Rheinheimera salexigens: one gene and its partners. The protein of the gene in region 2 interacts with the protein of the main gene of each other region in a pairwise test. Links are inferred from orthologs where the notes say so. Each region holds a gene or a part of one and is shown on either strand. Other genes may lie near its edges. The genes, in order: odhB, lpdA and uvrD.

What was found.
Region 1: the proteins of lpdA (region 2) and odhB interact in binary tests that used the Escherichia coli proteins (3 or more experiments, as listed by UniProt). The link is inferred for Rheinheimera salexigens from one-to-one orthologs.
Region 3: the proteins of lpdA (region 2) and uvrD interact in binary tests that used the Escherichia coli proteins (3 or more experiments, as listed by UniProt). The link is inferred for Rheinheimera salexigens from one-to-one orthologs.

Annotation. Positions count from the first base shown.
Region 1 is NZ_MKEK01000001.1:1,780,762-1,783,845, reverse strand. Bases 46-2,968 are described here. They hold odhB (2-oxoglutarate dehydrogenase complex dihydrolipoyllysine-residue succinyltransferase), read right to left. Parts: upstream 2,153-2,968; coding sequence 938-2,152; downstream 46-937. Other genes in these bases: sucC (ADP-forming succinate--CoA ligase subunit beta), read right to left, coding at 46-790. Outside these bases: more of sucC, read right to left, coding at 1-45. UniProt on the Escherichia coli protein: E2 component of the 2-oxoglutarate dehydrogenase (OGDH) complex which catalyzes the second step in the conversion of 2-oxoglutarate to succinyl-CoA and CO(2).
Region 2 is NZ_MKEK01000001.1:981,162-984,170, reverse strand. What follows is about bases 107-2,954. They hold lpdA (dihydrolipoyl dehydrogenase), read right to left. Parts: upstream 2,313-2,954; coding sequence 900-2,312; downstream 107-899. Other genes in these bases: aceF (dihydrolipoyllysine-residue acetyltransferase), read right to left, coding at 2,476-2,954; BI198_RS04580 (hypothetical protein), read left to right, coding at 270-752; BI198_RS04585 (hypothetical protein), read left to right, coding at 107-300. Outside these bases: more of BI198_RS04585, read left to right, coding at 1-106; more of aceF, read right to left, coding at 2,955-3,009. UniProt on the Escherichia coli protein: Lipoamide dehydrogenase is a component of the glycine cleavage system as well as of the alpha-ketoacid dehydrogenase complexes.
Region 3 is NZ_MKEK01000001.1:179,609-182,696, reverse strand. Bases 136-3,062 are described here. They hold uvrD (DNA helicase II), read right to left. Parts: upstream 2,722-3,062; coding sequence 550-2,721; downstream 136-549. Other genes in these bases: BI198_RS00900 (HAD-IA family hydrolase), read right to left, coding at 2,850-3,062; BI198_RS00910 (tRNA(Met) cytidine acetyltransferase TmcA), read right to left, coding at 136-550. In the rest of the region: more of BI198_RS00910, read right to left, coding at 1-135; more of BI198_RS00900, read right to left, coding at 3,063-3,088. UniProt on the Escherichia coli protein: A helicase with DNA-dependent ATPase activity. Unwinds DNA duplexes with 3'-5' polarity. Translocates on single-stranded DNA with 3'-5' polarity. Initiates unwinding more efficiently from a nicked substrate than double-stranded DNA.

The DNA of each region.
Region 1 (3,084 bases), 800 kb from region 2 along the record:
TAACCATACAACCAATGTTGCCATCAAGCGCAACATAGTTTAGTTCCCACTGTGCTGCTCGCGCTTCACGCTCGTCTTCTTGTGACGCATCATGAAAAGCACGAAGCTTAGGCTGACGATACATCGCATTGCTATCGGCAACTAATTTCGCGTCTAAACAATGTAAGTTACCTTCAGTAGTAATTACTAATGGGTTTACTTCAAGTAAAGCAATATCTAAATCTACAAACATTTTGGCTAAGCCTAAATAGATAGTAGTGAATTGCTTAATTTGTAAGGCGTTTAAGCCTAATTTGAAACCGATTTCGCGCGCTTGGAAAGGCTGAGCACCAACAAGTGGATCAACTTCCATCTTGATGATTTTTTCAGGAGTTTCTTCTGCTACTTTTTCGATATCAACACCGCCTTCAGTCGACGCCATAAAGACGATACGACGGCTAGAGCGATCAACAACGGCACCTAAATACAGTTCTTTTTCGATATCAGTACAGGTTTCAACCAGAATTTTACTGACAGGCTGACCTTTAGCATCAGTTTGGTAAGTTACCAAGTTCTTGCCCAACCATTTTTGAGCAAAATTACGAATTTCTTCTTTAGAAGTAACTAATTTCACACCGCCCGCTTTACCGCGGCCGCCTGCGTGAACCTGAGCTTTAACTACCCATTTGTTACCACCAATACGATCAGCAGCTTCTGCAGCAGCTTGAGGAGTTTCTTCCGCAAAGCCTTCAGATACTGGTAAACCGTATTCGCGGAACAGCTGTTTTGCCTGATATTCGTGCAAATTCATGGCTTATTTCCGTTCATTTGAATATTAAAGCTGCCCAACATGGTACAGCCTGTGTTTAATCGGCGATTATTATACTGCCAATCGATGAAATACAAAATGCTGTTGTCGTAAAACAACAGCATTTTTTTATAACTCTAACTAGAGTGATTAGATATCCAACAGGATCCGAGTTGGGTCTTCTAATAACTCTTTAATGGTTACTAAGAAACCAACAGACTCTTTACCATCAATGATGCGGTGGTCATAAGATAATGCCAAGTACATCATAGGAAGAATTTCCATTTTACCATCTACAACCATCACCCGATCTTGGATGGCATGCATACCTAAGATAGCTGATTGTGGTGGGTTGATAATAGGCGTAGACATTAATGAACCAAATACACCGCCATTCGTAATTGTGAAATTACCACCGGTTAAGTCGTCCATTGTTAATTTACCGTCGCGACCTTTTAAGGCTAAAGTTTTGATAGCTTGTTCAATTTCAGCCAAGTTCATTTTGTCACAATCACGTAATACTGGCGTCACTAAACCACGAGGTGTTGATATCGCAATACTGATATCAAAATAGTTATGATAAACAATATCGTCGCCATCAATAGCGGCATTCACTTCAGGGTAACGTTTTAACGCTTCAGTCACCGCTTTAACGTAGAACGACATAAAGCCTAAACGGATACCATGACGTTTTTCGAACGTTTCTTGGTATTGCTTACGTAAGCTCATAATCGGCTTCATGTTAACTTCATTAAATGTTGTTAACATGGCCGTGCTGTTTTTGGCTTGTAATAAACGGCTAGCAATGGTTTTACGCAAACGTGTCATTGGGACGCGTTTCTGGGTACGTTCACCGGTAACAGCAGATACTGCAGCAGGAGCGGTAGCGGCTTTAGCTGGAGCAGAAGCTAAGAATTTCTCAACATCTTCTTTGGTTACACGACCGTTTTTACCAGAACCTTTAACTTTGCTAGCATCTAAGCCTTTCTCAGCAATTAAACGGCGAACTGATGGGCTTAATGCATCATCACTGGCTTCGTCTTTGCTTGACTCTACTTTAGCATCGGCTGTTGCAGCAGGCTTATCAGTTGCTTTGTCATCAGACTTGCTTTCTGCTTTAGCGGCAGGTGCACCACCAGCTTCCATGTTACCGATCACTTCTTCCGCTGTTACGGTCGCACCAGTATCGTGAATGATGTCACCCATTACGCCGTCGGCTTGAGCAACAACTTCAAGTACCACTTTGTCGGTTTCGATATCTACTAATACCTGATCGCGTGTAACGGCTTCGCCTGTTTTTACGTGCCAGGTTGCGATTGTTGCATCTGCAACAGATTCTGGAAGTACGGGTACTTTAATTTCCACTTTGTCACCTTTTACGGGTTGGTCTTATTAAGTTTAAATGGCCTGCCTAGCAGGCCAAGTTAATTTATTTTATTGTCAGCGCATCATTAATTAAGGCTTGTTGCTGTTTATTATGTACAGACAAATAGCCAACTGCAGGTGAAGATGACGCCTCACGTCCGGCATAGGTTAAATACCCTTTTTGCGGGATCGCGCCACGGAAATGGTGTTGACTACAATACCATGCACCTTGGTTTTGCGGTTCTTCCTGACACCAAACAAAATCAGTTACATGCTGGTACTGGCTTACTACCTTCGCCATTTCTGCGTGTGGGAACGGATAAAGCTGTTCTACACGAACAATTGCCACATCAGTTTGTTCACGTTTACGACGTTCTTCTAGTAGTTCGTAATACACTTTACCACTACAGAACACCACACGCTTAACGTCTGAGGCTTTAATATCATCTATTTCACCAATTACGTTATGGAACACACCGCTAGCTAATTCCTCTAACGTCGAGGTAGCTAAAGGATGACGTAATAATGACTTCGGTGACATGACAATTAATGGACGACGCATTGGCCGAACCATTTGCCGACGCAACATATTAAATACTTGCGCGGGTGTCGTTGGAATACAAACCTGCATATTATGATCAGCACACAGTTGCAAGAAGCGCTCTAAACGAGCTGAAGAGTGCTCTGGACCTTGACCTTCATAACCATGCGGCAGTAATAAAGTTAAACCACATAAGCGGCCCCACTTTTGCTCACCTGAACTTAAGAATTGGTCGATAACCACTTGCGCACCGTTGGCAAAGTCACCAAATTGACCTTCCCAAATAACCATAGCGCGTGGCTCTGCTGTCGCATAACCGTATTCAAATGCTAATACCGCTTCTTCAGATAAAGCTGAGTCATAAACCTGGAATGGCCCTTGATCAGCGCTG
Region 2 (3,009 bases):
CGCAATGGTTTCACAGAGCATCAACTTGCTCAAAGCATTCTCTCTTCAATAGACCATTATATTGTAAATGAAAGAAATGAGCCCATTGCCTATCCTCCGCCATGGTTTGGTAAAAATAGTAATAGCTGGACCAATTCAATTTTAGATATAGTACCCGCAGATTTACCAACCGATGTAAAAACACGACGTAAAATAACTGACTTTCAAGGTGCAGACGCTGCGCATGATGTCCGTATTCATCAAATGTATTTCAAAGGGCTTTGCCAACCATGCGCAGTACAAAATCCAGCTTATCGTTAATAACTGAAACTCTTGCACGTGCCTTATTTACATCCGCAATACTTATTGTAGCTATAGCTATAGTTGCTTTACTTCGCGGTATTAGCCAAAGCATTCAAAGCCCACTAGCCAGTGATGACTGGTATTATGTTGCAGGGTTTCTCTGTATTTGGGGGCTTATTCCAGCTTTACTTGCCGTTATTACTTCAGCCGCTAGCCGCTTTAGTATTAGAAAAGGCTATATTCTCTTCAGTCTATTACAACTGCTTTCACTTTACGGTTACTATTACAACTTATCACAACAACCAGATAACGAACTTAGTAGTTCGCCATTAATTTTATTGATTTATATGGCAGTACCTTTCGCTGCTATTTATTACCCAATGTTTTTTGCAGGTAAAGCATTCAGTAAAATCAAGTTGGCACTAATTGCTGCAGCAATAATACTTTTAAGCTATGGATTTATGGCTTAATAAGTAAAAATAATGACAGCTAAAGGTGTCGTCACTTTCAAGGGGTCTGAGTACTTGAACGTAATTTTTGGTTTCAAGTACTCTGACCCCTTGAAAATCTTAAAGCAAAAAGGCCGCTAATGCGGCCTTTTTGTTAAAAACTAGAAATTACTTTTTCTTCGCTTTTGGGTTTGGTAAGTCAGTGATAGTACCTTCGTACATTTCTGCTGCCATACCAATTGATTCGTTTAACGTTGGGTGCGCGTGTACTGTTAACGCGATGTCTTCAGCGTCTGCGCCCATTTCCACAGCTAAACAAATTTCACCTAACATTTCGCCAGCGTTGATACCAACAATAGCGCCACCTAATACACGGTGCGTTTCTTTATCAAATATTAATTTGGTAAAGCCTTCAGTGCGCGAAGAGGCAATAGCACGGCCTGATGCAGCCCACGGGAAGGTGGCTGTTTCAATTTTGATGCCTTGCTCTTTAGCTTCTTTTTCTGTTAAGCCTGTCCAAGCCATTTCTGGATCAGTATAAGCTACAGATGGAATGCAACGTGGGTCGAAGTAATGCTTCATACCTGAAATAACTTCAGCAGCAACATGGCCTTCGTGAACCGCTTTATGCGCTAACATTGGCTGACCAATAACATCACCAATGGCATAGATATGGTCAACGTTAGTTTTTAATTGCTTATCAACATTGATAAAGCCGCGCTCATCAACGTTAACACCGGCTTTAGTGACGTCTAATAAGTTACCGTTTGGCTTACGACCAACTGCGACTAAAATTTTGTCATAACGTACTGCTTCTGCTGGGGCATTTTTGCCTTCGAATGATACGTATAAACCGTCTTCTTTTGCTTCAACGCCAACAACTTTAGTTGATAGCATAATGTTGAAGTTCTTTTTGTTGTACTTAGTATAGGTTTTAACTAAGTCAGCATCAGCTGCTGGTACTAATTGATCAGCAAATTCTACTACTGATACTTTAGAACCTAAAGCACGATACACAGTACCCATTTCTAAACCGATAATACCGCCGCCTAATACTAGCATCTCGCCTGGAATGTCTTTTAACTCTAAGGCACCAGTTGAGTCGATTACGCGATCATCATCTTTTGGAATAAAAGGTAAAGAAACTGGCTCTGAACCGGCAGCAATAATAGCGTGTTCAAAGGTAATTGTAGTATCGCCAACTTGTAAGGTGTTAGCACCGGTGAATTTGCCGTAACCAGTTACTACTTTAACTTTACGCATTTTCGACATGCCAGCTAAACCTGTGGTTAATTGTGAAACCACTTTGTCTTTCCAGCTGCGAATTTTATCTAAATCGATTTCTGGTGCACCAAAAGTTACACCATGAGATGCCATATCGCGGGCATCATCAATCACTTTAGCAACGTGTAATAAAGCCTTAGAAGGAATACAACCTACGTTTAAGCATACACCACCTAAAGTGCTACGTGCTTCTACTAAGGTGACTTCCAGACCTAAGTCTGCTGCACGAAATGCAGCAGAGTAACCGCCAGGGCCTGCGCCTAGCACCACAACTTGGGTTTTAATTTCGTTGCTCATCGTATTACCTTTCTTAATCGGGTCGGGTTACTGACAGGTTGTTTGCTTGAAACCTATCAGGCGAAAAAAGTGGCAAAATTTTAACATTGCCAACAGCAGAAGTCCCGTAACTTTTAATGGGACCTCTGGCTTTAACTGTTTACATAATCTCTTACACAATCACTTACATAATTATCTGGCGAATATCAGCTAAGTAACCGGCTAGCGTAGCGGTAAACCGCGCGGCTAAAGCACCATCGATCACTCGGTGATCGTAAGATAAGCTTAACGGTAGCATTAATGCTGGTAAAAACTCAGTACCATTCCATTTTGGTTTGATATCAGATTTAGATACACCCAAAATAGCCACTTCTGGCGCATTAACAATAGGCGTAAATGCCGTACCACCAATACCGCCAAGACTTGAAATAGTAAAACAGCCACCCTGCATATCGCCAGACGTTAATTTACCATCACGGGCTTTAGCTGAAATTTCTTGCAACTCGCGTGATAACTCAATAATACCTTTTTTGTTTACATCGCGAACTACTGGCACTACTAAACCATTCGGCGTATCAACAGCGATACCAATATGGATATATTTTTTCAGAATTAAGCTAGCACCATCATCTGATAACGAGCTACTAAAGGTTGGAAACTCTTCTAACGCTTTAGCAACCGCTTTCATAATAAACACTAATGGCGTGTATTTAACCCC
Region 3 (3,088 bases), 800 kb from region 2 along the record:
GATCTTGGCTAGCAAAGGGAGGGGAAACGTCAGTTATCTTGGGTAAGATAGGCCATTGCAACGGCTGAACAAGCTGTTGATTATGACCAATAATGACATTCGCTTGTTGTAATTGCTTGAGCCAAAATGGAATAAAATAGCCCTGATGCTGCTTAGCATCAATAGGATACGGCAACAAGCTTTGATGAGCCGGATTTACTTGTTGTTGCCAAATATTAAATTCCGGACACAATACCAGCCATAATCCGCCCGCTTTAACGCAACCCGAGGTTGCTGCTACGGCGTCTGCAGCAAAGCCACTAAAGGCATTAATAATGAGTACATCGCACTCGGTGCCTAGTAACTGATAGTTACGGCCTTGCGAGACCATAGTTGCGCTAGGGGGGGCATCAGCGCCAAGCCAATAAACCTTAAGCGCGGTATTCGCTTCTAACCATTGTTTAGTCGCGGCCAGCAGAGTGTGCTGCTGGCCCTGCCAAACTATAGGTAGCCGTATTTGCAAATTGGCGGCTTGTGCTAACCAAGTTGAAAACACCGGCTGGTTGAACATTAGCCTACAGCTTCTAGGCGAGCGTAGGCAGTAACTAACCACTTGCTGCCAAGCTGATCAAAGTTAACTTGTATTCTGGACTGGGCGCCGGTGCCTTCATAATTAAGCACAGTACCTTCGCCGAACTTAGCATGCAGCACGCGTTGACCTAGGTTAAAACCAGTGTTTTCAAAGGCAACATGGCTAGCTTGGTTACTAAAGCGATTAAATGGGGTTGGTTTACTAACTTGAGTACTAAGGCGAATTTCCTCGATATATTCAGCCGGGATCTCGCGTAAAAAACGCGACGGTCGATTATGTTGTTCTTGGCCATATAAGCGGCGGCTTTCCGCATGACATAAATACAATTTTTGCATGGCCCGCGTCATACCGACATAGCATAAGCGACGTTCTTCTTCGAGTCGGGTGGCATCTTCAGAGCTTTGCATGCTGGGAAACATGCCTTCTTCTAAGCCACAAATAAAAACCTGCGGGAACTCTAAGCCTTTGGCGCTATGCAATGTCATTAATTGCACCGCATCTGAATTTTCTTCAGCTTGATATTCACCCGCTTCTAGTGCGGCTTGAGATAAAAAAGCCGCTAGGGGCGTCATCTCAACATCATTCGCAACATCAAAGTTTTGGCAAGCCGTGATCAATTCATTTAAGTTTTCAATTCGAGTTTCAGCTTTTTCGCCTTTCTCGGCTTGATACATGGCATATAAGCCGGATTTTTTAATCGCATGATCGGCTTGCTCGTGTAATGGCAATTCTGCGGTTAGGTCAGCTAATTGTTCTATTAATTGCATAAAGCTACTAATAGCATTAGCGGCACGTCCAGATAATTGATTTTCACTGATTAATTGCTGCAAACTTTGCCACATAGTGATTTGTTCGGTACGGGCATGAATACGCACTTTATTTAAAGTTGTCTCACCTATACCACGGGCTGGGGTGTTAACCACGCGCTCTAATGCTGCATCGTCTAGTCGGTTATTCATTAAGCGTAAATAGGCTAAAGCATCTTTTATCTCTTGGCGCTCGTAGAAGCGCAAGCCACCATAAATACGGTAGTTTAAGCCTTCTTGAATTAAGGCTTCTTCTAGTACTCGAGACTGGGCATTATTGCGATATAAAATGGCGCTATCGGATAAGGTGCCACCTTTTTTCAGCCAATCACGCACCCGGCTAACAATAAATCGAGATTCATCTAACTCATTAAAGGCAGTGTACAAAGAAATTGCTTCACCCTCAGCACCATCGGTCCATAAGTCTTTACCTAAACGGCCGCTATTATAGGCAATAACCGCATTCGCAGCTTTTAAAATGGTGGCAGTTGAGCGATAGTTTTGCTCTAAGCGAATGGTTTCCACGTCAGAGTAATCTGTTAAGAAGGTTTGGATGTTTTCCACTTGGGCGCCGCGCCAACCATAGATAGATTGGTCATCATCGCCGACGATCATCACTTTAGCGTTAGTACCGGCTAGTAGCTTTAACCACTTATATTGAATAGCGTTGGTATCTTGAAATTCGTCGACTAAAATATGCCGAAAGCGTTGCTGATAATGCTGGCGTACTTCAGCGTTATTTTGCAGTAACTCAAAGCTACGCAGTAAAATTTCAGCAAAATCGACTAAGCCTGAGCGATCACACATTTCTTGATAAGCAGTATAGATTTTTAGCATCTGTTGTAAGCTAAAGTCACCTGCAGCATCAATCATATTAGGCCGTTGGCCTTCATCTTTACGACCATTAATAAACCATTGCACTTGCTTAGCCGGCCAATGCTTTTCATCTAAATTTAACGCTTTAAGCAGGCGTCTAACTAAGCGGTATTGATCATCGGTATCTATTATTTGAAAGCTTTGCGGTAAGCCCGCTTCTTGATAATGGGCGCGCAGCATACGATGGGATAAACCATGAAAGGTGCCCATCCATAAGTTATTTAAGCTTACGCCTATGGTCTGCTCGATACGGCCGCGCATTTCTTTTGACGCTTTGTTGGTAAAAGTAACGGCAAGCAAACTAAATGGTGCAACACGCTCTACCTGCATTAACCACGCTAAACGGTGCACCAAGACCCGAGTTTTACCACTACCGGCCCCGGCCAGTACCAACATATGTTGCGGCGGCGCGGCAACTGCATCACGTTGTTTGTCGTTAAGCCCGTCTAGCAGGAAAGATACATCCATTAGTTTGTCTCGCTAAGCATAATGGCCGCTATTATAGCAGCCAAAACTGATGCGCCAAGCTAACAGCGCTTATTAGTGGATAAATAACCAGTTATTTGGCAATTAAAGCTTGGCGCAGCTTTATTCGACTAGGGTATTAGGGCGCTTAACATTTGCACATTGGTCAAGCGAATATGCGGTAAAACCGATATCGCGCTGTTATGGTGATCTAGCCAAGCGGTTTGGCAACCGGCATTTAAGGCGCCGATAACATCGGCACGATGGCTGTCACCAATATGTAAGATTTGTTGTGGCGCTAGGTTCAATTGCTGCGCGGCTTTTAAATACATATCAGGATAGGGTTTCATTCTGCCATCAGGGCCAGCTT